3 regions of the Paenarthrobacter sp. AB444 genome follow, and region 2 is predicted to be linked to each of the others. Evidence: predicted binding sites of a transcription regulator. Region 2 holds the regulator's gene; each other region holds the start of a gene.
What was found. The regulator HrcA, encoded in region 2, represses chaperone genes, less so after heat shock. The targets are predictions, from matches to a motif close to TTNGCACTCGNNNNNNNCGAGTGCNAA.
Positions count from the first base shown of each region.

Region 1 (10,709 bases), on a different contig from region 2:
TGATCCGTACCGGTTTTTGAAGGGTTTCAGTGAGCAACCACCCGGCATTGGCCCGCAGGCTCGGTACGTTCGACGCGTCCCTCATTGGCTTGGGATCCATGATCGGCGCCGGCGTCTTCGCAGCGTTCACGCCTGCAGCCGCTGCGGCAGGATCGGGACTGTTGATCGGGCTGGTGGTGGCTGCCTTCGTGGCCTTCTGCAACGCCACCTCATCCGCCCAACTCGCCGCGGCGTACCCCACGTCCGGAGGCACGTACGTCTACGGCAGGGAACGGCTGGGACCCTGGTGGGGCTTCCTGGCCGGATGGGGCTTCGTCATCGGCAAAACTGCGAGTGCCGCAGCCATGGCGATGACGTTTGCCGCCTATGCCGCCCCGCAAGGCTGGGAACGCCCGGTGGCGATTGCCGCCGTCGTACTTTTGACCGCTGTGAACTATCACGGCGTAACCCGAACCGCAGGTCTGACGCGTGTGCTGGTCATCGCTGTGTTGCTGGCGCTGGCCATCGCCCTGACGGCCGTGTGGGGCGGTTCGGGCCATGACTTTGGCAACGTGCTGTGGGAGGGGCTGCTGGCGGAAGGTTGGTACGGCGTACTGCAATCGGCGGGCCTGTTGTTCTTTGCCTTTGCCGGGTATGCGCGCATCGCGACGATGGGGGAGGAAGTGCGCGAGCCTCGGCGCACCATCCCGAGGGCGATCACCATCGCGTTGGGGATCACGATCGTGCTCTATGCCGTCATTGCCATCACCTTGCTGGGAGTTCTGGGCCCGGAAGGCGTGGCCGGGACGCCGACACCACTGGCCGACGCGGTAGGTGCGGGCTCCATGGCGTGGGCAGGTCCTGTAGTTCGCATCGGTGCTGCGGTGGCGTCACTGGGGGCGCTGTTGGCACTGATCGCGGGACTCGGCCGAACGAGCTTGGCCATGGCCCGGGAACACGACCTTCCGCCGTGGCTGTCGGCCGTACACCCCAGGTACAAGGTGCCGCATCGCGCCGAGCTCACTATCGGTGCGGTGATCTGCCTGGTGATCGCGGTGGCTGATCTCCGGGGTGCTATTGGCTTCTCTTCATTCGGCGTGCTGCTCTACTACTTGGTGGCCAATCTGGCCGCGTACACCCAACCCAGCGAAGATCGCCGCTATCCGAAGTTCCAGCAGGTGGCCGGTGCTGTGGCCTGCGTGGGCCTGGTGGTGACCTTGCCGCCACTTTCCGTGGGCCTTGGCGTGCTGATGTTTGCCGTCGGCATCTTGTACCGTTTCCTACGGCTGCGCCAGAGCCGGCTCAGCGAGTGAATCTGGCGGGCTGGGCACGACTCCATCCAGGGGTAGTCAGGTGGAGCCGTGCCGTAGTGCCGCCTACGCCTGGAGCGGGTGGGGTTACCCGCCGGACACCGGGTTCCCGCTCCGGAGGCACAAAAGAAGACTATGGCCGGGTTTCGCTCACTAGGGGTATGAATCCCCAAAAATAGGTGGTGCTGTGGGTCAGAAATCGGCCAAAATGCCCAAAAATGAGTGGTGAGTCCGCCCCGTCTAGGTGTTGGCCCGCCGTCGAGCGTTTCTCCGCTCAACGGATTCCATGTACGTGACGATGCTCGCGAGAGTGACAGCGACTGAGCAGGTGACCGCCATTGCGGTCGGTGTTTCTTGGAAGGGCACCACCAGCAGAGGGCTCAGCATCATGGCATTCCCAAATGCCGACGCGGCAAAGACGCAGGCTTTCAGCAGCAGGCACTTCAGCGGATCCATGATCATCATGGCTACCGGTGCCACGATGCCCAACGCCATGGTGAGTACCACCGCCGTAGTCCGTAAGTCTGCAGGATCGAGCACCTTCAGCCCCTCCGGAGGGGGCGCTGTACCTAGCAGCGTGGCCGCCACCGCCGAACAAACCGCCACAACGCAGGTCAGGATGCGCAGGGCGGCTGGGTAGAAGTGCGTGATCACAGGAAGTCCTCATCGTTCGTTGGCACTACCCCCGGACATAGGGGTAGTGCCACGAACGGCGGACGTATGACGCGAAATCGGGAGGCTACTTTTCGCAGCCGATCCCGTCGTGGTCGTTGTCCAGGCCATAGATGTCCGAGCCGATCACAGTCACGGGCCCGCGAACATACGAGGGACCATTGCCCTTGCCGCCTGCACAGTCGACGTCGGAGTCAATCGGCACGCAAGCACCGGCATAATTCGGGTCGCACCCGCTTGGGGCTGCGGCCGCCGGAGGAGCCTTCGGCGCGGCATTGGCGGCAGCGTTCGCGGCAGCCTGCTCGGCTGCTGCTTTGTCTGCAGCGGCTTTGGCAGCCGCAGCCTGATCTGCGGCTGCTTTGTCTGCGGCCGCCTTGTCCGCCGCTGCCTTGTCGGCTGCTGCCTTGTCCGCCGCGGCCTTATCGGCCGCCGCCTTCGCCGCTGCCGCACGTTGGTCATTCAGGGCCTGCGCCGTAGCCGAGTCCAACCACGACAACTTTCCGGCCTGATCCACTGCGCAGACGTAGGTCTGGCCTGCAAGGACTTGGGTCTTCTTCTCTGTGGTGCACGGTGTGCCCGCAATTTTGCTGGGTGTTGGCGTCGGCGTGGCTGACGAGGTGCTGGACGGCGATCCGCTGGCGCTGCTCACTGAGCTCGCCGTTCCTATCGGTGCGCAAGCAGTCAGCGCGAGGAAAACTGATCCGATGGCGGCGATGCCAATTGCTTTAAAGCGAGGAGCCCAAGCCGATCCTGACCGTTTTTTGGCGCGCGAAATTCGTGTGTTCAATGTAGTGCCCCCTTTTTAGTGCGCCGATGCGATGGCGCGTGCTGTGACCCTAACACCCGCAGGAAAGGCTGGATAAAAAAAATCGCATATTACGTGCCAGATGGGTTTGGTCGTCCTGTGTCACCATGGGTGGATGCTTGGGGAGACTGAAACGACGACGACGCACCGGCTCTTAAGTCTTCTCGCAGAGGAGCTGCAGGCCCTCGGCCCTCAGCGCCAACTCGTCGGCATTGACGGCGTGGATGGCAGCGGGAAAACGACCTTCGCCGAGGGGCTCGCTGCTGCCATTAAGGGCCGGCCCGTACTGACAATCCACGTGGACGATTTCCTCAACCTTCAGGAAGTCCGCCACCGCCGGGGGAGGTCATCTCCGGAGGGATTCTGGCTGGACACCTACGATTACGCAGCCCTGGAAGAGTATGTCCTGACGTCGCTGGGTAAGGGTGGTGACGGTCTGTATCGTCCTGCGTCCACTGATCTGAAGCACAACGCACGGCTCCACCCTAAGCCAGTGAAGGCTCCGGACAACGCGATTGTCCTTGTGGAGGGAATGTTCCTCCATCGCGACGAGCTGGTCGGCAGGTGGGACTACTCCATCTTCTTGGATGTTCCCTTCACAGAAACTGCCAGGCGCATGTCCATAAGGGACGGCAGCAACCCCGACCCCGAGCACCCATCAATGCAGCGTTATGTCGGTGGGCAGAGGCTCTACTTTGAGCATGCACGGCCGTGGACACGTGCCACGAGGGTCATCGACAACACCCATCCCGGGCAGGCCACTTTGATGACATCGGAGGAAGCCGCCCAGCGTCACAGCTAACGGGCTACGCCCGCGCGTGCTTCTTCCCGTTGGCAGGCTTCATCGGGCCACTCGCCTCAACCACTGAAGCGCCCGTGCCCAAGCCGCGCACCGTCCATCCGGCGCTCCGCCAAGCATCCGCGTTCAGCACGTTTCGAGCGTCCAGCACCATCCGGCGTCGTACCAACGATCCCGCTACGGAAGGCGACAGCGAAACGTATTCGTCCCACTCCGTCAGCAGCAGCACCAGCTCTGCGCCCTCCAGGGCGCGCTTGGTTGATGCCTCGAAGCGGATCTGCGGGTAGCGGATCCAGGCGTTGTTGATGGCCTTGGGGTCGGTGACGGTCACGTGCGCGCCGGCATCGGCGAGTTGCTGGGCGACGTCCAGGGCGGGGGAGTCGCGGATGTCGTCGGTGTCCGGCTTGAAAGCCGCGCCCAGGATGGTGACAGTGCGGCCGGACAGGAAGCCGCGGCACATGTCGCGTGCGATCTCCACAGTCCGCGATCGCTGATCCAGGTTCACCGAATCCACCAACGCCATCCACTCATCGACGGACGGCACGTCCAGTTCCCGCGCCTGCGCCCGGAACGACCGGATGTCCTTGGGCAGGCAGCCGCCGCCGAAGCCGAGCCCGGCGTGCAGGTACCGGTTGCCAATGCGCGGGTCGAGTCCCATCGCCTCACCGAGCTCGCTGACGTCAGCACCCGACGCGTCGCACAACTCCGCCATCGAGTTGATGAAGCTCACCTTCGTGGCGAGGAACGCGTTCGACGCCGATTTGATCAGTTCCGCCGTCGCAAAATTGCAGACCAGCCGCGGGATTCCGGCCGCAATCAGGGGCTCGTACACAGCATCCAGCACGGCAGTAACAGGTGCACCGGCAGCAGCGCCCTTGCCGCCCGGTACCCCGTACACCAGCCGGTCGGGCACCAGCGAGTCCTTCACTGCGGTGCCCTGGCGCAGGAACTCAGGGTTCCAACCGAGCAGGACGTCCGAGCGTCGGGCCAGCACCGCGCGGAGCGTCTCCACTGTGCCTACCGGCACCGTTGATTTACCGACGACGGCGGCCCCCTTCGCCAGATGCGGCAGGAGGCTCTTCGTAGCGCCCATCAGGTAGGAAAGGTCCGCAGTGTCGGAAGTTTTGGACTGCGGGGTGCCCACGCAAAGGAAGTGCACCTGGGCATCCGCTGCCTCGGCGAAGTCCGTGGTGAACGACAGGCGGCCCGTAGTGCGTCCGTCCTTGAGGAGCTCGTCGAGACCAGGTTCGTGGAAGGGGGCCAACGCCTTGTTGAGCTGCTCCACCTTGGAGGAATCGACGTCGATCCCCACCACGGTGTGGCCCATGGAGGCGAGCGTGGCTGCGTGGACTGCGCCAAGGTAGCCGCAACCGATCACGGAAATCTTCATGAGGACGGTCCTTTGCTGGAGGTGAGTTCTGAAGGGCCGGCGTCGCGTGTGGGAGTGCCGGAGATGACTTCGTTGTAGTGGCGGACCAACTCCGCGCTGAGCACCGGCCACGTCCGGCCCTGAACCGAAGCGGTGGCTGCCGTTGCGAACGCGCGGCGCTTGGCGTCGTCGCCCATCAGGTCCTGGACGTAGTCACGCAGTTGCGTGAGGTTGCCGGGCTCGTACAGCCAGCCTGTGCGGGAGTTTTCCACCAGATCCAAGGGGCCGCCACGACCGGTGGCAACCACCGGCACGCCCGACGCCATGGCCTCCTGGATGGTTTGGCAGAAGGTCTCGAACTCGCCGGGATGGACGAAAAGATCGAATCCCGCGACGGCTTCCGCTAGGGAATCGCCGCCCAGGAAGCCGGCGAAATGGGCGTTGGGCAGTGCGGCTTGGAGTGCTTCGCGCTGCGGGCCATCACCAACGATCACCAGCTTGGTGTTCGGCACATCCGCCAATACCGCGAGGTCCTCGACCTGCTTCTCGACGGCGAGCCGGCCGACGTAGCCGATGATGCGTTGCCCGTCGGGCGCGACCGAGCTGCGCCACGCCGTCGAACGTTTTGCGGGGTTGAAGCGTGCGGTATCCACACCGCGCCGCCACATGTCCACGCGCAGGATGCCGCGTCCGCGTAACTGGTTCAGCGCGAAGGTGGACGGCACCAGGGTGCGGGTGGCCAGGAGGTGGATGTTGTCCACGCGGTTCCAGGCCCAGTTCTCCAGGAACGGCACACCGTAACGGCCCGCGTAGCCGGGAACCTCGGTTTGGTAGATCGCCACTGTAGGGATGCCGAGCTGGTGGGCGGCCTGCACGGCGCGCCAGCCGAGGACGAACGGCGAGGCGAGATGAACGACGTCGGGGGCGAAATCGGCAAGGATTCGCTTGACCCGATTCACACCACCCAACGCAACCCGCACATTCGTGTATCCGGCCAGCGGCACCGAGGGAAGCCGGTGCACGTACGCACCCTTCTCGACGCTCGAAACATCAGTGTCCGACGTCGACGGCGCGATCACCATCACCTCGTCCCCGCGCTCTTGCAGATGCTCCAGCACCCGCAGTATCGAGTGGGTTACCCCATTCATCAGTGGCAGGAATGATTCGGCGACGATTGCGATCCTCACGCCTTCAACGGTGGTCGCGGAGGTTGGCTTACTGGGTGCGCGAGGGTGGCCGGTGGGGGAAGAGTGGGTTAACAGGTGGGTTGGGTGAACTTGCGCAGCTAATGCGAGTGCGAATGCTGGCCTTGTCGCTACGGGCGCGGGCGAGGTGGGTTGCGCCTTCCACTTCGCTCTGCAGTAGTACTTGCGATACATACAAGCGCGACATACGCGGGAGCTGTGATGACACGCGATGATGCCTCGCATCGAGATTGACTTGGATCTCTCGGCTTACGAGACAGGGTTGTCGGCGCTGGCTGAGATACTCGGAAGCATGAAAACCTTTCTGGCCGTTCTGAATTTCGCGGCGTTCGCTGTTTCCTTTGGGGCGATCCTGTGGGCGTGGTTCGTAGTCCGTAAGGACATGCGGGCCAATGCCGCCCTGCTCGAGCGCTTGAAGGAGATTGAGCGGGCTTATGAGAATGAGCCTGCCGCTGTATTCGGTGGGGGAGATCGGCGGGCGGAGATGCGTGCTGAGCAGAAAGCTGCGGGCAAGACCATGTTCACCTACGGGGACATGAACAACATGCCTGAGCTGGTCAAGCACTTGATCTACAGCCACGCGATCAGTGGCCTTGCCTTGCAGATCTGGCTAGTGGGCGCGGGTTTAGCTATCGGCACGGTTGCGAACGTTATGTCACTGTACGTATAGGGGTGGGGGGTGGCCAGGTGCCCCCGATCGTTTTAGAGCCGCCCCCGGTAGTGATAGTGCCCTTTCCCGCATACGGATTGGAAAATAGACTTCAACGGTTGTTGGCTGGGTTGCTGTGGGGGCAGCCTCGTGGCCCCAGCGGGGAGGCCACTACCAGTGTTCGTGTGTTGCGGGTGGCACCATGAAGTGCCGCCATGCGGGATCAGCTCCTGGTCCCCCAGTGGGGACCTCTGGACCGTCATACTCCCAGCGGTCGTTAGGTGGCTCCTTGGCGCCGACGGCAAACACCCATCCCGATGTTGTCCGCCGCCACGCCCACCATTGCTGTCCATCTTCGGACGTGTGCAAGGTAATCGCTGCCCCGTGCGGGAGGCCCTTCTGAGTAAAGGACGCCTCACCGAGGACGTCAAGCATGTCGTCCCGATACCGGCCGGAGTTGCGGTAATGCCCCGCGTGGCACATGTGCAGGTAGTCGAGCGCCGCTTTGGTTTCCTTGAACTCACGTTGATCAAGCCGCTTCCCGGCTTCGTCGACCCCGTCGAGACCGGCATTGTCGATGAGTTTCTGTTCCTCGTCAGCGAGCCGCTGCTGGCGAGCAGCTTCTTTGAATCGGCCTTCATCAAAGCTGGCTATGGCTTCCCTTACAGAGGAAGCCCGCGCCATATTGAACCGTGTTGATGGACTTACCTCTGACAGCCTCCGGACGCTCATGCCAGCTCTAACGGCTAGTCCGATGACTGGTTTACGCAGCTTCGTTCCAGGAGGAACGGTGACTCGCATATGTGTCACCGCCAACTCGTATGCGGCGTACAAGGTGAGGCCGTACATGAACGGCAGAAACACTGCCGTCATTCCAACGGGTAGCAGGAACTTCCTCAGCTCGCCCAAGAAATCGATCTTTGACCATTGAGCAGTAATCTCGACGGCGCTGTGAACAACCACCAGCAAGACGAGTAGGCCGATGAGAACGTCTAGTAGCTTGCGGACGGGACGGTATTCGGGCTTGGTCCTCGCCACGGCCAAGAGAATCCCAAGGAGGATGAAACCGCCCTGAAGGAATACTTCCCCTACAAGCGGGAAGGGGTAAAGGTCGACCACAAATTGGACTACGACTGGTGCCGCCACGGCACCGAGAGCGAGCTTGCGGAAGTAACCGGCCTCCTTCATGGCCTGTGGCAGGCGGAAGAAATTGACGACGGCAGTGGTCAAGAACCAAACGATAGTTGGGGTGATTAGCTTGGCGTCCCAGACGCCTAAGCCAATGAGTGCCGCTATGGCACCGCCGGTGTAAAGGACCAGAAGCATAAAGGGCACGAGAATACGGTGATTGAAGAATGCCCTGAAGATGTCGGGTACCGACCGTCTTGAGGCCGGGATCAGTAGAAATGAAATTATGAAGAGGCCGAGCCAAATAGCGAGCGCCCATTCCCTGTTGTTGACTTCCACGATCACAGCCTAGATGTCCGTGCAGACATGATTGCTCATGAGATGTTCATGAGCGTTTTTCGGCCTGCCCGATATATAAGCGTTGCAGGCGCTCTGCGGACCTAGCCCCCACCCCGCGCCGCCTTCAAATCCTTCCGCAGCCCCCGGTTGTCCGCCCGCAGCTCCTCGTTGTGCTCACTTAGCCCGCGGTTGTCCTCGGTGAGTCCCCGGTTAGCCTCCTCCAGCTCCAGCACACGTTTCACTCCGGCCAGGTTCAGCCCTTCATCAAGCAACACTCCGATCCGACGCAGCGTCGCGAGGTCGTTTTCGCTGTAGCGGCGCGTGCCGCCGTCGGTCCTTTCGGGGGTGAGCAGGCCCTTGCGCTCATATTGCCGGATGTTCTGCTGGCCTGTGCCCACCAGCTCCGCGGCAACCGAGATCGCGTAAACGCCCCGTCCGTCATCGGAACCCGCGCCCGAAGCGGAGGCGACCAAACCGCCGTCGTGCTCCGCGGCGGCCGCCGAGCGATCCGAACCTGCCATCAAAACCTCCGAAAATCTTCCAAAACCTACTTGCACCACTCTCTCACCAGTGCTATAAAAAATCTATACCAACCACCATAGATCTGGAGGCTGGTAGCGACAACAGAATCAGCATCGAGATCCAAAGGAGTGAGAACCAAATGCTGATGCGCACTGACCCGTTCCGCGAATTCGACAGGCTCGCCCAACAGGTTTTTGGCACAACAGCACGCCCGGCCGGAATGCCGATGGATGCATGGCAGGAGGACGGACAATTCGTTGTTGCCTTCGATCTGCCAGGTGTAAGCCCTGATTCAGTGGAGTTGGACGTCGAACGCAACGTCCTCACCGTAAAGGCCGAACGCAAGTCGCCCGCGGGCGAAAACACCGAGATGATCGCCGCCGAACGCCCACAGGGCGTCTTTAGCCGGCAGCTGATCCTGGGTGACACCCTGGATACCGAAAACGTCCAAGCCAACTACGACGCCGGTGTGCTCACACTCCACATCCCGGTCGCCGAGAAGGCCAAGCCGCGGCGCATCGAGATCACATCCAGCGGGCAAAAGCAGGAGATCAACGCCTGACCCACCCGTCTTGCCGGAAGCTCACCCGGGGGTGGCCGACCGGCAGGGCAGTGACCGGGAACAACGGAGGCGGCCGCATCGGAATAGTTGGGCGCAGGCTTCGTGCCACGTCACAGCGTTTTTTAGCGCACATGAAAGCGGTCCCCGCCCGTCGTCTCCCGACGGATGGCCCCCGGCTCAGGCCGGGGGCCATCTCCTGATCAGCAGCATGAACCGGACACAGCAGTGAACACGCAACCTGACCACTACGCCACCCTCCGCGTCGCGCCCGACGCGACGGCCCGTGAGATCGCCCGCGCCTATCGCACGCTGCTTCGGACCCACCATCCGGACACCCGTCCAAAGGTCGACGACGGTGACACCACCTCCGAGGCCGACCTCCAGGAACTGCACGCCATCATGCAGGCGTACGTCGTTTTGTCGGACCCAGGGAAGCGGGCGGCATACGACCGTGCACGGCGGAACGGTTTCGGCACCGGCGGGACGCCGGTGAACGTTCGGGTGCACAAGCGTGCGCAGCAGCCGGCAAGGAACGACGGCGGGCAGTCACCGTTGTCCTTCGGGCCACCCCGTTGGGAACCTTCGTCCAGAAACCTGAGAACACCAAGGAGCAATCCATGAGTGCTTGGCGTCCCTATGACGACCACATCATTCCCGCGTTCTACGAACGGTTCGAACAACGCTGGGGCAGAGGGACAGCGCCGTTCCTGGATCCCGAAGTCCACGAACAACCTCTGCCGCGGGCCCAGTGGATCAACCCGGACACAGGGGCCGCGATCGCCGTTGTACCCATCTGGACCGACGACCCCGAACACCGCTCCTTCGGGGTGTTCTACCTGCCGCCGGCAGGGGACATCTGGATGCTGCGCCCCGGTCCAACCACGTTCATAGAGCCTCGAGGGGGAGCGAACCAGGAGCAGGTGACGCTCCGCAACGATGCATTCAAGAAGGCCGTTAACCATGCGAAGGAGTTCATCTACGGGCCGCAGCTGTAAGTGGGGTTACGGTACTCAGCCTGTACATAAGAAGGCTGGTGCAGCCTGGGAAAAATCCTAAGGCGGCTGCACCAGCTGCTAGTACGACTTTCTGTTAGAAGTTGTGACACCTATTCATTGGCCGCTCCTAGTTCCCGGCTTCGATTTTTCCGGGCCTTCAACATCAACCGGGGCCGCTCGCCCGCCCCGCGAGAACACCACCTCCCATCTTACGGCGGCCTACAGGAAAAAGCGCTGGAATTCGCGGTATTTCAGGGGCGCCTGACGGCCTTGGAGAGCTGGCCGTGGCACGATGGATCACGATGAAACTGCGCGCTGATCAGACCGGAAACCGTGGCCTCCCTATGCCCCTTTGGCTGCAGGGTGGTTTGGAAG
Region 1 covers NZ_JAQZBY010000012.1:2,410-13,118, reverse strand. The annotation lists gene PQ627_RS14930 (APC family permease) at 30-1,292, shown strand; gene PQ627_RS14925 (hypothetical protein) at 1,530-1,943, opposite strand; gene PQ627_RS14920 (hypothetical protein) at 2,029-2,610, opposite strand; gene PQ627_RS14915 (uridine kinase) at 2,882-3,568, shown strand; gene PQ627_RS14910 (UDP-glucose dehydrogenase family protein) at 3,573-4,955, opposite strand; gene PQ627_RS14905 (glycosyltransferase family 4 protein) at 4,952-6,121, opposite strand; gene PQ627_RS14900 (hypothetical protein) at 6,432-6,809, shown strand; gene PQ627_RS14895 (hypothetical protein) at 6,960-8,255, opposite strand; gene PQ627_RS14890 (MerR family transcriptional regulator) at 8,357-8,776, opposite strand; gene PQ627_RS14885 (Hsp20/alpha crystallin family protein) at 8,917-9,339, shown strand; gene PQ627_RS14880 (J domain-containing protein) at 9,565-9,960, shown strand; gene PQ627_RS14875 (hypothetical protein) at 9,957-10,334, shown strand; gene PQ627_RS14870 (cell division protein PerM) at 10,637-10,709, shown strand, end outside.
Region 1: a site for HrcA is predicted at 8,806-8,832, ahead of PQ627_RS14885 (Hsp20/alpha crystallin family protein). Genes of this name have one in related genera too.

Region 2 (9,208 bases):
CGTTGCGCGCCTGGACTTCGGCCACCTGCGGGCAGATGGCGATGTCCCCGAGCATGCCTTGCGGAGTGGGCTTGTCCGGCGTCCCCGGCGTCAGCTCGTCCATGGGCACGGACAGGACATCCGTTGCCCCGGGCTCGTCCATCAGCTCAATGTGGAGCTTCTCCATGGCGGGTTCGTCCACCAAGAGGATCGACAGCTCCGCCTGGGGGTGGATATAGAGGCGTTCGAAAATGAAGCGGGACAACGTCACCAGCTGTGCTTCATCGACTGCCACGCCGGACTCGTTGTTGACTTCAATGCTCATTTACGTTCTCCACGTTTATGGGTGTTGGCAGCGGCCGCGGGTCGGTGGGCGTCGTCCCATGCGCTGTAAGCGGAGACGATATCGGCCACCAGGCGATGCCGCACCACGTCAGCCGCCTCCAGGATCGAGAAATTGACGTCGTCGATACCGGTGAGGATTTCGCGGACGATCCTCAGACCCGAGGTCGAGCCAAAGGGAAGGTCGATCTGCGTGACGTCACCGGTGACTACCATCTTCGACCCGAACCCGAGGCGCGTCAGGAACATCTTCATCTGTTCCGGAGTGGTGTTCTGGGCTTCATCAAGGATGATGAAGGCGTCGTTAAGGGTACGGCCACGCATGTAGGCCAAAGGCGCTACTTCGATGGTCCCGGCAGCCATCAGGCGAGGGATGGATTCCGGATCCATCATGTCGTGCAGGGCGTCGTACAGGGGACGCAGGTATGGGTCGATCTTGTCGCTGAGTGTTCCAGGAAGGAAGCCCAGCCTCTCCCCCGCCTCAACGGCGGGCCGCGTCAGGATGATCCGGCTGACTTCCTTGTTCTGCAATGCCTGCACAGCCTTGGCCATGGCGAGGTACGTCTTACCGGTACCTGCAGGGCCAATTCCGAAGATCACCGTGTTGTCGTCGATGGCGTCAACATAGTTCTTCTGGTTCAGCGTCTTGGGCCTGATGGTCTTGCCCCTGCTGGAGAGGATGTTGTGGGTCAGGACATCCGCGGGATTCTGCACGGACTGGGTCCGCAGCAGGGACACCAGCTGCTGAAGTACGTCGGGCGTGACCACGGTCCCCTTGGCCACGAGGCCGCGTACTTCCTCAAGGAGGCGCATAATCCGTGGAATCACCGTGGAAGGACCGGTCATGGAGAGCTCGTTGCCACGAACGTGGAAGTTCACGTCCGGGAACTGTTCCTCGATGTACCGCAGCGCTTCATCATGGCTGCCCAGCGAGTGAACCATCTGGTCGGAGTTGTCGAACGTAACAACTTCCGTGCGCGTGCCCGGTAAAGTGTGCGGGAACTCGGTCAGCGGCTGGTTCCCGTTTCCGGTCCTGAGCCGCCCGTTCAAAGATTCACTCATAGTGCTGGCCTGCGGCCTGTTCTCCTCCGGTTGATGGTATGACGCAATCCTACGCCAGCCCCGGGCCGGATGAACCTCGGCAAGGCGCCGGAACCTGGGCCGAAACGATACCGAAGACATTTTGTCTCAACTCGGCATCAAGCCGGTATCAATCATGTTTCAGTTGACCGCCGTCCACCCAAACCCGGCCGGACGCCGTCGTCGATGTGCCAAGCTGGCTTAACCGGGTGGTTGGAACCCCCGCAGCCCTGACCAAAAGGAAGCATCATAGCCATGCCAGCGAGCACCGGGAAAGGCGCACGAAAGCGGACACGGTCCGCCGTCGCCGCGCCTGCGATGCTTGCTGTCCTGCTGCTGACCGGTTGCATTGCCAACGGCGGCGGGGGCAGCCAGGCGACGTCGAGCCCGCCGTCGCTGTCCGTGCAGGACGCGCCCGCGAGCAACGCCCCCTTGGAGACAACCCAGGCTTCCACCAAAATTCCGGTCTATTGGATTGGGCGAAGCAAGGACGAGGTCTACCTCTACCGCGAATTCCGGGACATTTCCGGTGACGGCAACCCTGTCACCACCGCCTTGAAGATCATGATGGCCGAGAAGCCGTTGGATCATGATTTCTTCACGCCTTGGCAGGAACCTGGAAACCTGGCGACCTCCATCTCGGGGAAGAACGTGATCACCGTCGATGTCTCCCGCGACGCCTTCAACTCGAACCTGGACGCCGGGATGGCCCAGAGGGCCATTCAGCAGCTGGTGTACACAGCCACGGCGGCAGCGTCGTCCTCCGGACTCATCAACTCGGGCCAGCAGATCCAGGTGGTCATCCTGGTGGACGGCCACAAGGACTACATGGCGTTCGGACAAGTAAAACTTGGCGAACCCATGACGCGCGACGCTTCCTTGGTGGCACCGCTGTGGATCATTGATCCCCAGGAGGACGTCTCCTTGCCGGCAGGGCTCATCAAGTTCAACGGCCGCATCACGGACAACTCCCGGCCCATCAGCTGGCAGATCCTCCAGGACAACGGCAAGGGAGAGAAGTCGAGCCTGCTCACGGGCCAGACCAAGGCAACCGGCGAGCCCGGTCAGTACGGTCTCTTCAGCTTCGGCGCCACGCTGAAACCCGGCAAGTACGAGCTCCGGGTCTCCGAGGTGGACGACGCCGGCAAGGCGATCGAATCGAGCACGGATACCCGCCTGTTCAGCGTCTCCTAGGCGTCTTGTGCGTAGCTTGCGAGCGTCGGTGGCCGGCTACCAGCGTCCGAGGACGTCGCTGGCCAGAACGACGGCGGCAGGTCCCGCCGTCGACGACCGCAGCACATGGTGACCCAACAGTGCGGTGACGGCCCCAGCGTCGCTCAGCCGCGTTACTTCGCGCGGTGAGATCCCGCCTTCGGGCCCGACAATCAGAAGAACCTCGCGCGGTGGGGAGTCGCCAGCATCCAGCTTCTCCAGGACCTCCCGCAAGGGGTTCTTGGCGTCCTCGTGGAGGATGATGGCGAGGTCGGCTTCCGCAACGGCCTTGGCCAGTCCGCTCGAGTCGACGATCGGGCGGACCGGAGGTATCCAGGCCCTGCGCGCCTGCTTTGCCGCGGCGGTCACCACAGACTCCCACTTCGCGTGGGCTTTGGCTGCGCGGTCACCCTTCCAACGCACAATCGAGCGTTCGGACTGCCAGGGAACCACGGCATCGATTCCAAGCTCAGTGGCCGTCTCGATGGCCAGCTCGTCACGGTCGCCCTTGGCCAAGGCCTGCACCAGGACCAAACGCACCTGGGGCTGTTCTTCGAAGACGACATCCGCCGCCGTCACCGTCAAGGTGCCGGGGCCGACGTCGGCGACGGTTCCGGTGAGGCGGGCACCAGCGCCGTCGGCGATGTCAACGGACTCGCCGACGGCCAAGCGCTTGACCGTGACGGCGTGGCGCGCCTCCGGTCCCTCCAGGACAAATGCGGCACCGGAGCGCAACTGGTCAAGGCTGCCGACCGGGGCGAAGAAGACGGGATTGCTCACCGCTACAGGTTACCGAGCTTGTCCCGGAGCTTTGCGAACATTCCGCCGCTGGCCACCAGTTTGCCTTCGGTGAACTGCTCACCGCGAAGCTTGGCGAGCTGCTGCAGCAGTTCTTCCTGGGCGTGGTCCAGTTTGGTAGGAGTCTCCACGTGCAGGTGCACTTTGAGGTCGCCACGGCCGTAGCCGCGGAGATGGGTGACGCCAAGGCCGCGAAGGGTGATGATCTCCCCGGACTGCGTCCCCGCCTTGACCTCAATGTCCTGTGCGCCGTCGAAAGTATCAAGCTCCAAGTCCGTCCCGAGGGCTGCTGCTGTCATGGGCACGCTCAGGGTGGCGTGGAGATCATCACCTTCACGAACGAACGTGGAATCGTTGTTTACGCGGATCTCCACGTAGAGATCGCCCGCCGGACCACCGGCGGGGCCGGCTTCGCCCTGGCCGGACAGCTGGATGCGCGTGCCGGTGGCGACACCTGCCGGCACCTTGATGGTCAACGAACGGCGGCTCCGGATGCGGCCCTGGCCACTGCACTCGTTGCAGGGATCCTTGATAACTGTGCCGAATCCTTCACAGGTTCCGCAGGGCGCGGTGGTCATGACCTGGCCAAGGATGGAGCGCACTGCGCGCTGGACCTGGCCGCTGCCGCCGCAAATGTCGCAGCGTTCGGGGTGGGTGCCGGGACGGCAGCAGCTGCCATCACACGTTGGGCAGACCACGGCTGTATCGACTTCAAGCTTCTTGTTGACGCCGAACACCGCGTCCTTGAGGTCGATCCGGACACTGATGAGGGCGTCCTGGCCGCGCCGGACGCGTGAGGCCGGCCCTCCGTGTCCACCGCCCCCGCCAAAGAACGTGTCGAAGATGTCCTGGAAGGCGAAGCCTTGGCCTGCGTACCCGCCACCGAAGCCGTTGTCAGTTCCGTTCTCATTGCCGGTGGCGTCGTAGACGCGGCGTTTCTGGGGATCTGACAACACTTCGTATGCATGGGTCACGGCCTTGAACTGCTCCGCGACATCTTCACCGGGGTTTACGTCCGGGTGGAGTTTCCGTGCCAGCTTGCGGTACGCCTTTTTGATCTCTTCCCCGGTGGCTTCCGGCGAGACTCCCAAAACGTCATAGTGGCTGCTCAAAGTCGGTATCTCTTCCTGGTTGTACTGCGGATGTTTCCTCGCCGCTTTTCAGCCGCCGAGAATGCGGGAAAGGTAACGGGCCACGGCGCGTACTGCCGCCATGGTGGTGGGATAGTCCATGCGGGTGGGTCCGAGGATGCCCACCTTGGCACCTGATCCGTAGCCGGTGGCCACGACAGATGCCTCGGCGAGACCGTCGTACGGATTCTCCCGGCCAATGCTGACAGTGACGCCTCGAGGATCGTCTCCCATGTCCGACAACAACCGGAGCATGACAACTTGTTCCTCAAGTGCCTCCAGCACCGGACCGATGCTCAAGGGGAAATCGACGTTGGACCGTGCAAGGTTGGCCGTACCGGCCATGAGGATGCGCTCTTCACGGCTGGCATCGCTCAACGATTCCAGGCCATTTGCGAGCGTTTGCGCGAGGGCCCGAAGGTCGGGCGGACACAGGGCAACCACTGACGGAAGCACCTGCGGCAAGAGGGCCAGCTGGGTGCCGGCGATGCTGCCAAGGAAACGTGACCTCAACAACATCAGGGCCTCGTTGCTCACATCGGCGCCGGCCTCGATCACCTTCTGCGCAACGCTTCCGGTATCCGCTATGAGGACCACAAGCACTTGCTTGGGTGCCAGCAGGACAAACTCCGCGTGGCGCACCAAGGCGCGGTGCGAGTGCGGGTACTGCACGACGGCGACCTGGTTGGTCAGTTGCGAAAGGAGCCTGACGGTGCGCTCAAGAATGTCATCGACGTCGTCCGGGCCCTCCAGCAGCGAATGGATGGCCCGGCGCTCGGCGGCTGACAACGGCTTGACCTGCGAGATGCGGTCCACGAAGAGTCGATAGCCCTTGTCCGTGGGAATCCGGCCCGCGCTGGTATGCGGGGCAGCAATGAGACCCTCCTCTTCCAGGACGGCCATGTCATTGCGGATGGTGGCACTGGAAACACCCAGGTGGTGGCGCTCAACGAGGGCCTTCGATCCCACGGGCTCCCGGGAATGTACATAATCCTCAACGATGGCACGCAGCACTTCCAGCTTGCGTGGCTCACTCATTGCTCCACCTCCTGACGACTGCCATGGTCCTTGGGACCGTCCCCTGTGGGACCTCCATCGGGCCACCACACTTAGCACTCAACATGCCCAAGTGCTAACAAGTCTAGTATGAGCTACCACGTTGTTAGCATTGAAACCGTCCCCGGACTGGATCCGGGACGGCTAACCAGCACAGCCTGAATTCAGCTGCTGCCTGTCCTTTCCCATATCACCACAGAGGTAGGAATTCCTTGGCTTTCGACAATTGGGGCCCGCAGGATCTGACGGCACCGGCCAAACGCCAACTCCCCGAAGTTCCGGTCCAACGCGGAATGGTCCTGGAGGACGTCCAGTCGGGGTGGGTGGGCGAAGTCACCCGGGTCGAAAAGACAGGCGGCATGCACATCGTGGCCCTGGAGGACAGGCGCGGCAAAACGAAGTCATTCCAGCTCGGCTATGGATTTCTCCTAGAAGGGCAAGCCATCCGGTTGATGCCTCCAGCTCCCCGTCCTCCTGCTGCGGCGGTTCCGGCAGGACGGACGGCCTCGGGCTCAGTAAAAGTCGAGGGACAGCGGGCGCAGGTAGCCAAGGCCAGCCGCATCTGGGTTGAAGGCAAGCACGACGCCGAACTCGTCGAGAAGGTCTGGGGTGACGATCTTCGGGTCGAGGGAATTGTGGTCGAACCCCTCCATGGAGTGGACGACCTCAAATCAGCCATCGCAGCTTTCCGCCCCGGGCCCGACCGCCGGCTCGGCATCCTGGTGGATCACCTGGTCCAAGGCTCCAAGGAGTCCAGGATCGCAGCCGAGGCCATGACCGTCCCCGGCGCTGCCGGGAATGTCCTGATCGTCGGGCACCCCTATGTGGATGTGTGGCAGGCAATCCGGCCCAAGGTCCTGGGCATTGAGCAATGGCCGGCTGTGGCCCGGGGGACAGATTGGAAGACCGGGATTCTCACCGCCTTCGGGTGGCCCCACGACACCGCCGAGGACATAGGTTTGGGCTGGCAGCGGCTTCTGGGTGCGGTGCGCAGCTACGCGGACCTTGAACCGTCATTGCTGGGCCGCGTTGAGGAAGTCATCGACTTCCTGACCGCACCCTGAAGGACCGCCAGCACGACAGGATCTGAGGCATCTGCGGGGCGTTGGTCCCGGGAAGGACGTCCGGGCCGGTATTCTTGGACAGCAACACCGCAGCATCTTTACAGCAAAGGGAAGACACCGTGGCAGATAACGCTCCTGAAGAACCGGGCAGCGCCGCAGGCCGGCCCCAGTACCACGGCGCGCCTGCCAACGCTCTCCCGCTGACGGCCAGTGAGGACCGGCAGTGGGCCACTTTGGCGCACTTCGGCGGCATCCTCGGATGCGTGCCCGCTCTTTTGATCTACTTGATTTTCCGCGACCGCGGGCCGTTCACCGCACAGGAATCCAAAGAGGCACTGAATTTCACGCTGCCTCCCACTATTGCCGCCGTGCTGGCGAACATCCTGGTACTGCTTCCGGTGGTGGGAAACATCTTCGCAGTCATCGCCACGGGCATCTGGGTAGCGCTGACCTGCTTCTCCGTCTCAGCGGGAATCAGGGTCAACCACGGTCAGCCGCACCGCTACCGCTTCAACCTGCGCTGGATCAAGTAGAGGCCCCGGCTTAGGACGCAGGAGCTCCACTACTGGCTTAGCCGGTTCAGTCCGGCAGGATCCTGCGGACTACTGCGTCGGCGAGCAGACGGCCCTTCAGCGTCAGAATCAGCCGACCCTTGAACGCCTGAACAGGATCAACCAGCCCATCAGCGATGAGGCCTGCCATGGCATGACGGCCCACAGCATCGAGGGCATCTACGGCAAGCCCCGTTCCGAGGCGCGCCTCCAGCATGATCCGCTCGATTTCGCGGGTTCCGGGGTCAAGGGTTTCGCGCCCGGCTGCCGGCGAGGTTCCAGCTCCCAACCGTGACGCATAGGCCGTCGGGTGTTTGACGTTCCACCACCGGACGCCGCCAACATGCGAATGCGCACCGGGGCCGATCCCCCACCAATCATCTCCGCGCCAGTAGGCCAGGTTGTGCCTGCAGGCCTGTTCCGGGGTCCTGGCCCAGTTGCTGACCTCGTACCAGTCCAAACCCGATGCTGAGATCATCTGGTCCGCCAGTTCGTATTTGGCGGCGTGGTCGTCGTCGTCGATTCCGAGGACTTGGCCGCGCCTGATCTGCGCGGCAAGCTTGGTGCCGTCCTCAACTATCAGCGCGTAGGCGCTGATGTGATCGGGCTCGTAGGACAGGGCGGTCTTGAGCGAGAGCTCCCAATCCGCCATGGACTCCCCCGGTGTCCCGTAGATCAAGTCCAAACTGACGGCCAGGCCGGCCTCACGGGCCCATTGAACCACCAAGGGCACCCGGCTGGGGGTGTGCGTGCGGTCCAGGACCTTCAACACGTGGGGAACGGCCGACTGCATACCGAAGGACACCCGGGTGAAACCGGCCTCGGCAAGGATCTTCAGGGATTCAGGGGTTACGGAGTCGGGATTCGCCTCGGTGGTCACCTCCGCGCCGGGCTCAAGACCCCAATGCCCGACGGCGGCACGCAGGATCTGCGCCAGATCTTCCGCGGGCAGGAGGGTGGGGGTACCGCCCCCGAAGAAAACTGTGCTGAGGGGTCGCCGCGGGAGGCCCGAGGCATCCAGAGCCGCAGCCGCGAAGCCGAGCTCGGAAACCGCCGTCGCAGCATAGGCATCCTGTGACGCTCCGCCGCCGAGCTCGGTCGCGGTATAGGTGTTGAAATCGCAATAACCACAGCGCACGGCACAGAACGGGATGTGCACATAGAGGCCGAATTTGCGCTGCTCGACGCCGTCCAGCACCTGCGGCGGCAAAATGCCGTCCGCAGGTGCCGGATCGCCCAAAGGTAGGACGCTGGGCATTTACTTCTTGGCCTTGTCCTTTGACTCGTCCGTGGTCAGCGCTGCGATGAAGGCCTCTTGGGGCACCTCAACGCGGCCAACCATCTTCATGCGCTTCTTGCCTTCTTTCTGCTTTTCGAGCAGCTTGCGCTTACGGGTGATGTCACCGCCGTAGCACTTGGCAAGAACGTCCTTGCGGATGGCCCGGATGCTCTCCCGGGCAATGATGCGGGAGCCGATGGCAGCCTGGATGGGCACCTCGAACTGCTGCCGTGGAATCAGTTCGCGGAGCTTCCCGGTCATCATCACACCATAGGCGTAGGCCTTGTCACGGTGCGTGATGGCGCTGAACGCGTCCACCTGTTCGCCCTGGAGCAGGATGTCGACCTTGACGAGGTCGGCCACTTGCTCGCCGTCGGCCTTCCAGTCCAGCGAGGCGTAGCCGCGCGTCTTGGACTTCAGGAGATCGAAGAAGTCGAACACAATTTCGGCCAGCGGGATCCAGTAACGAAGTTCAACGCGGTCCTCGGACAGGTAGTCCATGCCCTTCATCTGACCACGACGGCTCTGGCACAGCTCCATGATGGCGCCGACGAACTCGTTGGGCGCAAGGACGGTAGCGGAGACCATGGGCTCGCGGACTTCAGCGATCTTGCCCGTGGGGTACTCGCTGGGGTTGGTGACGTGGACAACCCGCTTGTCTTCCAAGGTGACCTCGTACTCCACGTTGGGTGCAGTGGAGATGAGGTCGAGGTTGTA
Region 2 covers NZ_JAQZBY010000018.1:4,187-13,394, forward strand. The annotation lists gene ybeY (rRNA maturation RNase YbeY) at 1-304, opposite strand, end outside; gene PQ627_RS18375 (PhoH family protein) at 301-1,383, opposite strand; gene PQ627_RS18380 (GerMN domain-containing protein) at 1,657-2,595, shown strand; gene PQ627_RS18385 (16S rRNA (uracil(1498)-N(3))-methyltransferase) at 2,632-3,393, opposite strand; gene dnaJ (molecular chaperone DnaJ) at 3,396-4,523, opposite strand; gene hrcA (heat-inducible transcriptional repressor HrcA) at 4,572-5,579, opposite strand; gene PQ627_RS18400 (DUF3097 domain-containing protein) at 5,810-6,661, shown strand; gene PQ627_RS18405 (DUF4870 domain-containing protein) at 6,781-7,194, shown strand; gene hemW (radical SAM family heme chaperone HemW) at 7,241-8,470, opposite strand; gene lepA (translation elongation factor 4) at 8,471-9,208, opposite strand, start outside.

Region 3 (10,709 bases), on a different contig from region 2:
CCGGCTGAACGCGTACATGGCTGATGAACAGTTGGGTTCCCGGCCAACGTCCTGAGGTGCGCAGCGGGCCCGTGACCCGCCTGTGGAATGAAGATCACGGCGTTCCATGAGCTGGTCCACGCGGCGCCACTGAGCCGCGTCCTCCCATGACCGATAGACTTGGGGCTGCATGTCCGCATGCGCACCTGCTTTGAACACTGCACCAAAACCCTGAGATTGGACACGGCCACCTTGCGAGAATTTACCGCCCGCTTTGCCACTGCCGAGGAAATCGATAACTGGGACAAGCACGTCACTGCCAACCCGAACGGTGGCAACATGCTGCAGTCGGATGCCTACGCAGCAGTCAAGGACGGCAACGGCTGGCTGGTCCGCCGCCTCGTCGTCGAGACCGCCGACTACGCCAGCTACAACCTTTTGCTGGAAAAGAAGTTCCCTGTCCTCGGCCGGCTCTGGTACCTGATCAAGGGCCCCGACGCCGAGTCCGTCGACGACATCAAGCCGATGCTGGACGCCGTCGCCACTTTGGCGAGCGAGCAGAAGCTGAACGTCTTCACCATCAAGATAGAGCCCGACGTCGTGGAGTCACCTGAGGTGACTGGGCAACTGAGGGCGGCTGGCCTGGTCAAGGCCCCGAATATCCAGTCGAACGACTTCACCGCCATACTCGACATCTCGGCCCCCGCCAACGAGGTCCTGCGGAGCATCTCATCCCGCGCGCGCAACGCAGTCCGCCGGGCGGAGCGTGAGGGCTGCGAGGTCATCCAGGAAGAAGCAGGCGAGGACACTTACCGCAAGCTCTACGCCCTCATGCAGAACACGGTCAATGCCAAAGGCGCCATGCCTCTGCGGAGCTACGAGTACTACGCCACGTTCTGGGGCGAATTCAGCAGCAGGGGCCAAGGGCAGTTCTTTTTCGTTTACGAGGACGGCCAACCGAGCGTCGGTGCGTTCGTGATCAACTACGGGGCCAAGGCCACCTACAAAGACGGCGGCTCCACCCAGAACCGTAAGCAATATGGTGACTCGCATTTGGTCCAATGGGCAGCGATCCAGCGCATGCAGGAGCTGGGGTGTGTGGAGTACGACTTCTGCGGCACACCGCCTTCTGCAAGCATCAAGGACAAGTCCCATCCGTTGTACGGACTGGGATCGTTCAAGACCAGTTTCACCAAGACCGTCACTGATTTTGTGGGCTGCTATGACCTCGTGCTGGGCCCGGTGCGGTACAAGCTGTGGCTCAAGGGCGCGGAGAAAGTGTTCAGGAGGCTCGAAACCATGCGTACCGGGGGCCAGTTCTACTGACAGGCAGCCCGAGCCAGCAAGCCAACGAACAGGCCCGCCCCGGCCACCAACGGGCGCAAATCTAATCTAGGTGAGGTAATTTCTTTGACTCCGATCGAGGCTGGAACCGACATGGAATTCGTGATTCTCAGCGACGCTGATTTCGAGACGTTCGCCAAGGGACACCCGCAGGGCAGCTTCATCCAGTCCATGGACCTGACGCGTTTCCAGCGAGCCCGCGGGCAGGAGGTCGAGCTCTTTGGCGTGACCCGCGGGGGGAGCCTCATTGCAGCGGGCAAGCTGACTTACACGTCCAACCGCGTCGGCTACAAAACCGCCGACTGTGCCAAGGGACCACTGATGGACTACAGCGACCCCGCGGTGGTTCGCTTCGTCGTCGAGCAGTTGAAGAAGCACGCCGCAACGAAAAAGGCGGCGGAGCTGCGCATCTCGCCCAACGTGAAGTACATCGCCCGTGACGAGGACGGTGCCGAGCACCCGGAGATCGAAGACAACCGACCGCTGTTGAAGGAACTCGAAGGACTCGGCTTCCAGCACCAGGGTTTCGATATGAACTTCGCGAACATCAACTGGATGTTCATCAAGACCCTGGACGGGGTCGCGGATGCCGAAGAGCTCATCATGGGCATGAACTACCGCACCCGCAAGGCCATCCGAAAAGCGGAGAAGAACGGCGTCTACCTGGAGCAGGCCACGCTGGAAACGCTGGACGATTTCTACAACGCGCTCAAGACGGCCGGTGACGAAAAGGGCTTCACCTACCGCGAACGCGGGTACTACGAGCAACTGCTCCGCAACACCTCCGATGAGTTCACCAAACTCATGATGGCCAAGATCAACATCCCCGAGTACCGGGCATCGATCACCGAGCGCCTCGAAGCGGAGTCCAAGACACTGGCCGACCTCAAGCGTGAGGTCGAGGAAACCGGCAGCAAGAAGAAGGCCAACCGCGTCAAAGTGGTGCAGGACCTTGTGGACAGCTATGAGCGCAGCCTCAAGGATATTGAGCGCTTCCCGGACTCCGTTGGCGTGGCAACAGTCGCTGCCATCCACTTTGCCTGCTCCGGCGACGAACTCACCTGCGTAATCGGCGGCACGGTCCAGGACTACATCTACTTCAACGGCGCAACGTCCCTCTACTGGGGCATGATGCTGCACGCGCTGAACAACGGCTACTCCCGCTACAACTTCTACGGAACCTTCGGAATCCAGGGCCAGGACGAGACCGGTCACGGCGGATACGAATTCAAGAAGGGCTTCGGCGGCGAGGTAGTTCAGTTGCTGGGTGACTTCGTTGCTCCTGTCAGCCCTGTGAAGTACACGGCGTACCGCGTGGCCAGGAAGCTCGCAGGGGCCGCCCAGACAGTACTGGGACGATTGCCACTTGGGAAATTGCCGGTAGTTGGAAAACTCCGGGGGAACCGCTGATCACAACAAGGCACAGGAGGAGCACCGCGTGACTGAACGCCCCGATGGGGCCGGCAACAGGCCCCACACCGACGGGTTGCCGAAGACTCAACCATTGCGTCCGTCGCAGGTACGGCAGAACGTCAACGCCAAACGCATGCTCATGCGCCTGGTGCAGGGTGACAGCCCGCCCACGGCCCCCATGAATATCGTGGACCGGCTTGCGGGAAGTCCCTACGCCAACCCCACCATCCAAGTGGTGGGCGTTGATGCCTCGGCCCGGAAAACCATCGACTTCGCGCTGCATTTGGCCGAGGTCATGTTCCGGTACGGTGCGGGTGCCTTGGAAGTCGAGACGAGCATGATTGCTGTCACCGCGGCGCTTGGCTTGAAGAACGTGGAGGTGGACATCACCAACCAGTCGGTGGCCATCAACTACGCGCCCAAGGACCAAACCCCCATTACGCTGCTGCGTGTGGTGCGCTCCTGGACCAATAACTACGCAGGTTTGGCGCAGGTCCATCAACTGGTCACGGACATCGTTGCCGGGGGAGTGGGGCGCGACGAAGCCGTCCGCAGGCTTAACGACATCATCCGCAGTGCAAAACCCTTCCCACGGTGGATGGTCACGATTGCATTCGGTATTTTTGCCGCGGTCTTCGTTGGCGTGCTGGGTGGGGGAATTGGCGCCTCGGCGGTGGCCTTTGCGTCCAACATCGTCATCAGCCTGCTCTCGCGTCAGCTCGCACGATGGCGCACGGCCGACTTCTTCAACACCATGGCCTGCGCCTTCTTCGTCACCTTTGTTGCCCTGATGCTGCGCTGGGCGGGGGTGGAAATAGCGCCATCCATTGTGGTGGCGGGCGGGATCCTGCTGCTGCTTCCGACCGGCCGCCTGGTGTCATCGGTCCAAGATGCAATCAACGGCTTCCCCGTGACCGCCGCAGGCCGGTTCCTTTCCACGCTGCTGACCTTCGGCGCGATAGTCGCGGGCATCGGCGTCGCCGTCGTGGTCGGAACGCTCATGGGCAGCACGGTCCTGGACGTCACGCAGACTTTCCCCGACGCCTACCCGTTGTGGGGCCAAGCCATCCTGATAGCCATCGCGGTGGTCGCGATTGGCGTCACCGAGCAGACCCAAATGCGGTTGCTGCTTCCGACGGCGGCAGTGGGGTTAGTGGGCTTCTTCGTTTTGTGGGGGGTCGGCCAAGCCGGCCTTGGCGACCGTCTGTCGCCCGCCGTCGCCGCCGTCGTCATTGGCCTGTTGGCCCGGGTAGTTGCGCTGAAGCTGGGTGCTCCCCAGCTGGTGGTAGCCGTGCCGGCGGCGTTGATCCTGCTTCCTGGGCTGACGATTTTCCGCTCGATGTATGCCTTGACCGTCGAAGGCGGAGACATTCTGCTTGGCGCCGGCGGCATGCTCAACGCAGGAGCGATCGTGCTCGGTGTTGCGGCTGGAATCGTGCTCGGCGACAACCTTGCGCGGCCACTGACGAAGGGCCTGTCCAGCAACGAACGCCGGAGGGTTCGCCGACGCTAAGACCCCTCCCACTCGTCTAGATCTGGCCGACAGGGAGTTTCTTTTCTGCCTGGAAGACTTCCTCCACACGGCCCTGGGCCCAATACCCGGACAACGAAACCTGCGAACGTTCGAGTCCGCGCTGGACAAAGAAGATCTCCCGGAGACCCTTCATGTATCCGCGCTCACCGTGGGCGAAGACATCTACCCGCCCGGGCAGCCACTCGGTGCCACGCAGGGCTTCGAGGAGAAGGTCGCTGGACCCGGCCGGTGTGCCTTTGCGCAACAGCCAATGGATCTCGACTCCCTCCGGGGCTGAGATCGCGAGGGCATCGGCCTCGTTATCCACTTCGAGATAGACATGTCCCCGGGCCTCGGGGGAGAGGGCTTCGACGCAGGCGGCGATGGCGGGAATTGCAGCGTCATCTCCCGCGAAAAGGTACCAGTCGGCGTCGGGGGAGGGGCTGTAGCCGCCGCCAGGTCCGGTGAAGATCAGGGAATCTCCGGGCTTTGCTGCGGCAGCCCAGGGTCCCGCGAGGCCTTCATCGCCATGGACCACGAAGTCGATGGCCAACTCCTGCGCCTCCAGGTCCACCCACCGGATGGTGTAGGTCCGGGTGTGCGGCCATTGTTCGCGCGGCATGGTTTCGCGGATGGTCCAGAGATCAAGCGGCTGCTCGTATTCCACGCCGTCCTGCGGAAAAACGATCTTGACGTACCGGTCCACGTAGTCGTTGTTTGCGTAGTCGCTGAACCCCGGTCCGCCGGCCACGATCCGCACCATGTGCGGCGAAAGCCGTTCGCTCCGCAGGACGGTCAAGTTGACCTGCGGGCGGGTATTGCGTGTGGCGGACGATGTGACAGGAAGAGCGGTCATATAGGCAAGCCTAAGCTAATTGGCTGGGTGCTTGATGGGTATGCGTCGAAGGTTACACACCCTCTCTCACGTTCCCTGGGTTTGAGCGCGACGCTCGGTCAGGTTCCGGTGGGATGTGAGCGAGGGTTGGTCGCTACAGGACCGGGAGTTCCCAGTCCACGGGCTCCGCGCCCTGCTCGACCAGCAGTTCGTTGGTCCGGCTGAACGGCTTGGAGCCAAAGAAGCCCCTTGATGCCGACAACGGGCTGGGGTGCACTGAAACGATCGACGGCGCGTCCCCCAGCAGCGGCGCGACCCCCTCGGCGTCCTTGCCCCACAGGATCGCGACCAGCGGCTTCCGGCGCCCCGCACCATCCGTACGGTTGACGACGGCGGTGACTGCCGCCGTCGTAATGGCCTCCCATCCCTTGCCGCGGTGGGCGCCGGCGTCGCGGGCCTCCACGGTGAGCACACGGTTCAGCAGCAGGACGCCTTGCTCTGTCCACGCGCTGAGGTCTCCGTGGACGCGGGGCGGGAGGCCGAGGTCGTCGTGGAGCTCGCGGTAGATGTTGGCCAGGCTGCGGGGGATGGGGCGGGTTTGGCGGGAGACGGAGAAGGAGAGCCCCACTGCGTGTCCTGGCGTAGGGTAGGGGTCCTGGCCCAGGAGCAGCACCTTGACCTCGGCCAGCGGTTGGCGAAAAGCGCGGAGCACGTCTTCCGAGGCGGGGAGGACGTGTTTTCCGTCCCCGGCCCGACGCGCGACGTACGCCAAGGCATCGCGGAGCTGCCCTTCCACAGGACGCATCGCCTCGGCCCAGTCGGGAGCCATCAGCTCCTCGAGGGGGCGGTCGATCAGCGTGGCGAAGCCAGGATCAGCCTCGCCGGCAGGTTCAAGATCAAAGAGAGCATCCTCGCCAGTCACCCGGCCATTGTCTCCCGCGTGGCGGGGGTGGAGCGAATGACAGCTATGTTATTCGCCCGTAACATAGGGGTAGGACATTTTCCCCCAACAAGCGTCGAAGGAGTGTGCCGTGGCAGAACCAGCACCGGAACCAATGGCGCCGCAGGCTGACGGATTGGCCTTGGAAGACCTCGCGGCCGATACCCGGAGCGACTCGCCGCTGAGTGAGCGGGACCAGCAGATGTTGGCGCTCGAACGGCAGTGGTGGAAGTACGCCGGCGCCAAGGAGCAGGCTATCAGGGAGCTCTTCGATCTCTCCGCCACCCACTACTACCAGATCCTGAACGCGCTGATCGACACCGAGGACGCGTTGGCCCACGATCCCATGCTCGTGAAGAGATTGCGTAGACTACGTACGTCCCGCCAGCGGGCGCGGACAGCGCGGCGCTTGGGGTCGGACGCGTAATTCGCAGGTGCGATCCGTCAGCAGCAACCAGCAAGGACAACGCTTCACCATGACCAAATATGCCAGGGACGAATTCGACCAGGTCCCACAGAACACCTCCCGGCAGGGCGTTCACCGCGACAGCCAGGACGCCGCGCGCCCCACGTTGTGGCCTGTCCTGACCGTCGGAGCCGTGGCTTTGGTACTCGGCCTGGTGGCGTTCCTTATCCTCCCGAACCTTGGGATTGTCGCCCCCAGTGCGTCATCAAGCGTCACGACGCCGGCACCCCAGCAAAGCTCGACGTCGCCTTCGGCTGCACCTTCCGCTTCGAGCAGTGCACCGCCTGCCTCCAACGAACCCAGCACCGAGCCGACGCCGTCGACCACGCCGTCGTCGTCGCCGTCGCCCTCCACCGCCCCGGTGGACAAGAGCGTTCCGGTCGCTGTGTACAACGGAACCGGCACCGCCGGCCTGGCCGGCCGGGTGGCCGGGCTGGTGCAGGGCGGAGGCTGGACCCTGAGCACGGTAGCCAACTGGGGAGGGCTTCCCCAGCAGACCTCCGTCATCTTCTACAACGCTCCCACGCAGAAAGCCAACGCCGAGGCTTTGGGCGCGCTCCTGGGCATCCAGTCGATCGTGGAGACCCCTGATGTGCAGCAACCACTGGTTGTAGTAGCGGGACCCGGCTACCAGTAACCGCGCGGCTCCAGGGCCCAAAAACCCCAACTCGGTTAAGCCTCAATAACAAAACCAGCGCCCTGCCCGTTGGGGGAAGCGCAGGGATAGTGACTGTGGTTACAGTGGATTAATTCCGGTCCGGAGATCCCGGCAACCGGTCTTGGCTACTGCGAAAGTGTGGGCATCATGGCATTGGGAACCGTCAAATGGTTCAACGCCGAAAAGGGCTACGGATTCATCACTGTGGATGACTCCGGTGACGACGTCTTCGTGCATTGGTCGGCTATCCAAATGGATGGCTTCCGCGCCCTCGAAGAGGGCCAGCGTGTTGAATTCGAATTGGGCGAGGGCCAGAAGGGTCCGCAGGCCGAAGGCGTGCGCGTAGCCTGAGGCTTTCACTGCTCGCCGGAACGGCGGTCAGCTCTCGGCTGAAACCCGCTTCGCGGGTGCCAAAAGTGGCGCCTCTGCTTGCACTCTCACCAGTCGAGTGCTAATTATTGATTTAGCACTCCTACGGTTCGACTGCTAATCCGATCCGGCTCTCGCCGGTAACGGAATGATGGTGGAACCGCTGGGGGACCAAGAAACACCTTGGTGGGGTGAGGTCCGGAGCGCGGGGCATACAGAGGCTGCACGCAAAGGACCGTCCGTCGCGGGCATCCCACCTGACAGGTACCTTCTTAACGACTGTCCCGAAAGGACTACCGCCGTTATGGCCAAGATCATTGCATTTGATGAAGAGGCACGCCGCGGCCTCGAGCGGGGCCTGAACACCCTCGCTGACGCCGTCAAGGTCACCCTCGGCCCGCGTGGACGCAACGTCGTCCTCGAAAAGAAGTGGGGCGCTCCCACGATCACCAACGATGGCGTTTCCATCGCCAAGGAGATCGAGCTGGACGACCCTTACGAGAAGATCGGTGCTGAGCTGGTCAAGGAAGTTGCCAAGAAGACGGATGACGTCGCTGGCGACGGTACCACCACTGCAACCGTTCTTGCCCAGGCACTGGTAAAGGAAGGCCTGCGCAACGTTGCCGCCGGCGCCGACCCGCTGTCCCTCAAGCGCGGTATCGAGAAGGCTGTTGAGGCAGTCATCAGCGAACTGCTGACCTCCGCCAAGGAAATCGAAACCAAGGAAGAGATCGCAGCCACGGCTTCCATCTCCGCCGGCGACCCGGAAATCGGCAGCCTGATCGCCGAAGCCCTGGACAAGGTGGGCAAGGAAGGCGTCATCACGGTTGAAGAGTCCAACACCTTCGGTCTGGAACTCGAGCTCACCGAAGGCATGCGCTTCGACAAGGGCTACATCTCCGCTTACTTCGTCACCGACGCAGAGCGCCAGGAAACGGTCCTCGAAGACCCGTACATCCTGATCGTCAACTCCAAGATCTCCAACGTGAAGGAACTCGTCACGGTTCTGGAGAAGGTCATGCAGTCCAACAAGCCGCTGCTGATCATCGCCGAAGACATCGAGGGCGAGGCCCTGGCCACCCTGATCGTCAACAAGATCCGTGGCACCTTCAAGTCCGTTGCCGTCAAGGCTCCGGGCTTCGGTGACCGCCGTAAGGCACAGCTGGCCGACATCGCCATCCTCACCGGTGGCCAGGTCATCTCCGAAGAAGTTGGCCTCAAGCTCGAGAACGCTGGCTTGGACCTCCTCGGCACCGCCCGCAAGGTTGTTGTCACCAAGGACGAGACCACCATTGTTGAAGGTGCCGGCGACGCCGACGCCATCGCAGGCCGCGTCGCGCAGATCCGCGCCGAGATCGAAAACTCCGACTCCGACTACGACCGCGAGAAGCTGCAGGAGCGCCTGGCCAAGCTGGCCGGCGGCGTTGCAGTCATCAAGGCCGGTGCCGCAACCGAAGTTGAGCTCAAGGAACGCAAGCACCGCATTGAGGACGCTGTCCGCAACGCAAAGGCTGCTGTTGAAGAAGGCATCGTTGCCGGTGGTGGCGTTGCCCTCATCCAGGCCGGTGCCAAGGCATTCGCCAACCTGTCCCTTGAGAACGACGAAGCAACCGGCGCCAACATCGTCAAGGTTGCCATCGACGCTCCGCTGAAGCAGATCGCCTTCAACGCCGGCCTCGAGCCCGGCGTAGTGGTCGACAAGGTCCGCGGCCTGCCTTCGGGTCACGGCCTGAACGCTGCCACGGGTGTCTACGAAGACCTTCTGGCTGCCGGCGTGAACGACCCCGTAAAGGTCACCCGCTCGGCTCTCCAGAACGCTGCTTCCATCGCTGGTCTGTTCCTGACCACCGAGGCCGTAGTTGCCGACAAGCCCGAGAAGAACGCTCCGGCTCCCGGCGGCGACGACATGGGCGGCATGGGCGGCTTCTAAGCCACCCGTTCTGCTGCGTCACGCATAGCAATTACGACGGCGGTCCCCACCTTCTGGTGGGGGCCGCCGTCGGCGTTTCGGCGAAGTGCTTGGGTCGCCGAACGAGTACGAATGCGTCCAATTCGTGGGGAAAATTACGGCGATTTCGCATGGTTCCCACGTTCTCGGTGGGCGCGGAGACAGCTTCAGTGTCGGTGCGGTCTGGCAGGATTAACGTATGACGATTATTGCTGCCGCCGATGGGTCCGCCCTCGGTAATCCTGGACCGGCCGGATGGGCCTGGTACGTTGATGAGTCCTGCTGGCGAGCGGGAGGATGGCCGCACGGGACCAACAACCAGGGTGAATTGATGGCTGTCCTGGACCTCTTCCGGTCCACAGCCCACGTGCCGCACGAAGAACTGCTGATCCTCTGCGACAGCCAATACGTCATCAACTGCGTTACCAAGTGGATGTCGGGCTGGAAGCGCAAGGGCTGGCGCAAGGCCGACGGAAAGCCAGTCCTGAACGTTGACATCCTCAAAGACATCGACCAGGCGATCGTGGGGCGTAAGTACACCTTCGAGTGGGTCAAGGGTCACGCGGGCCACGACCTCAACGAAGCTGCGGACGAGCGTGCACGCGCGGTGGCCTTGGCCTACCAGCAGGGCGTAGCCCCACGGACCGGCCCAGGCTTCCCGGGTGCCTTGGAGGGCACTGCCTCCTTGGAGGGCTCTGCCTCCACCGAAAGCGAGGCCTTGCTGGGTACGCCGGCCGCCCAGGCGGCGGTCCGGATCCCCGAGACAGTACCGGCGCCTGTGCGCCCGGACCGGAGCATCCGGCCTCACTTTGAACCCACACTTTTTGGTGAATCGGGCATCTTCGGCCAAGCCGATCTGTTCAGCGAGCTCGGCGATGACACCGCGGCCCCGGAACTCTCGGCGGAGGACACTGTGGTGGCCTTGGAACGCGAACTGTTGCGTCCGGACGTCAGGGCCGACATCGGCAGGATCGGAGTGCTGCTCCACCCGGACTTCGCGGAGATCGGCAGCTCGGGCCGCTACTGGACCCGTGACGCCATGATGATGGCACTCGAGGAAGACCCGGGAGAAGCCACCGAACTCGAACTGCTGAGTGCCGACCGGCTCAGCGAAAACACCATCTTGCTGACGTACCGCAGCCTCAGCCACACGGGTTCAGCACTCAGGAGTTCCGTGTGGTCGCTGGACCGAGGCCAATGGCGGCTCCGGTTCCACCAAGGGACGCTGGAGAAGTAGGGAACGT
Region 3 covers NZ_JAQZBY010000015.1:77,604-88,312, forward strand. The annotation lists gene PQ627_RS17090 (NUDIX hydrolase) at 1-55, shown strand, start outside; gene PQ627_RS17095 (lipid II:glycine glycyltransferase FemX) at 217-1,305, shown strand; gene PQ627_RS17100 (peptidoglycan bridge formation glycyltransferase FemA/FemB family protein) at 1,417-2,733, shown strand; gene PQ627_RS17105 (threonine/serine ThrE exporter family protein) at 2,762-4,249, shown strand; gene PQ627_RS17110 (siderophore-interacting protein) at 4,266-5,105, opposite strand; gene PQ627_RS17115 (uracil-DNA glycosylase) at 5,239-6,006, opposite strand; gene PQ627_RS17120 (DUF3263 domain-containing protein) at 6,116-6,451, shown strand; gene PQ627_RS17125 (LytR C-terminal domain-containing protein) at 6,501-7,127, shown strand; gene PQ627_RS17130 (cold-shock protein) at 7,296-7,499, shown strand; gene groL (chaperonin GroEL) at 7,822-9,447, shown strand; gene PQ627_RS17140 (ribonuclease HI family protein) at 9,665-10,702, shown strand.
Region 3: a site for HrcA is predicted at 7,612-7,638, ahead of groL (chaperonin GroEL). Genes of this name have one in related genera too.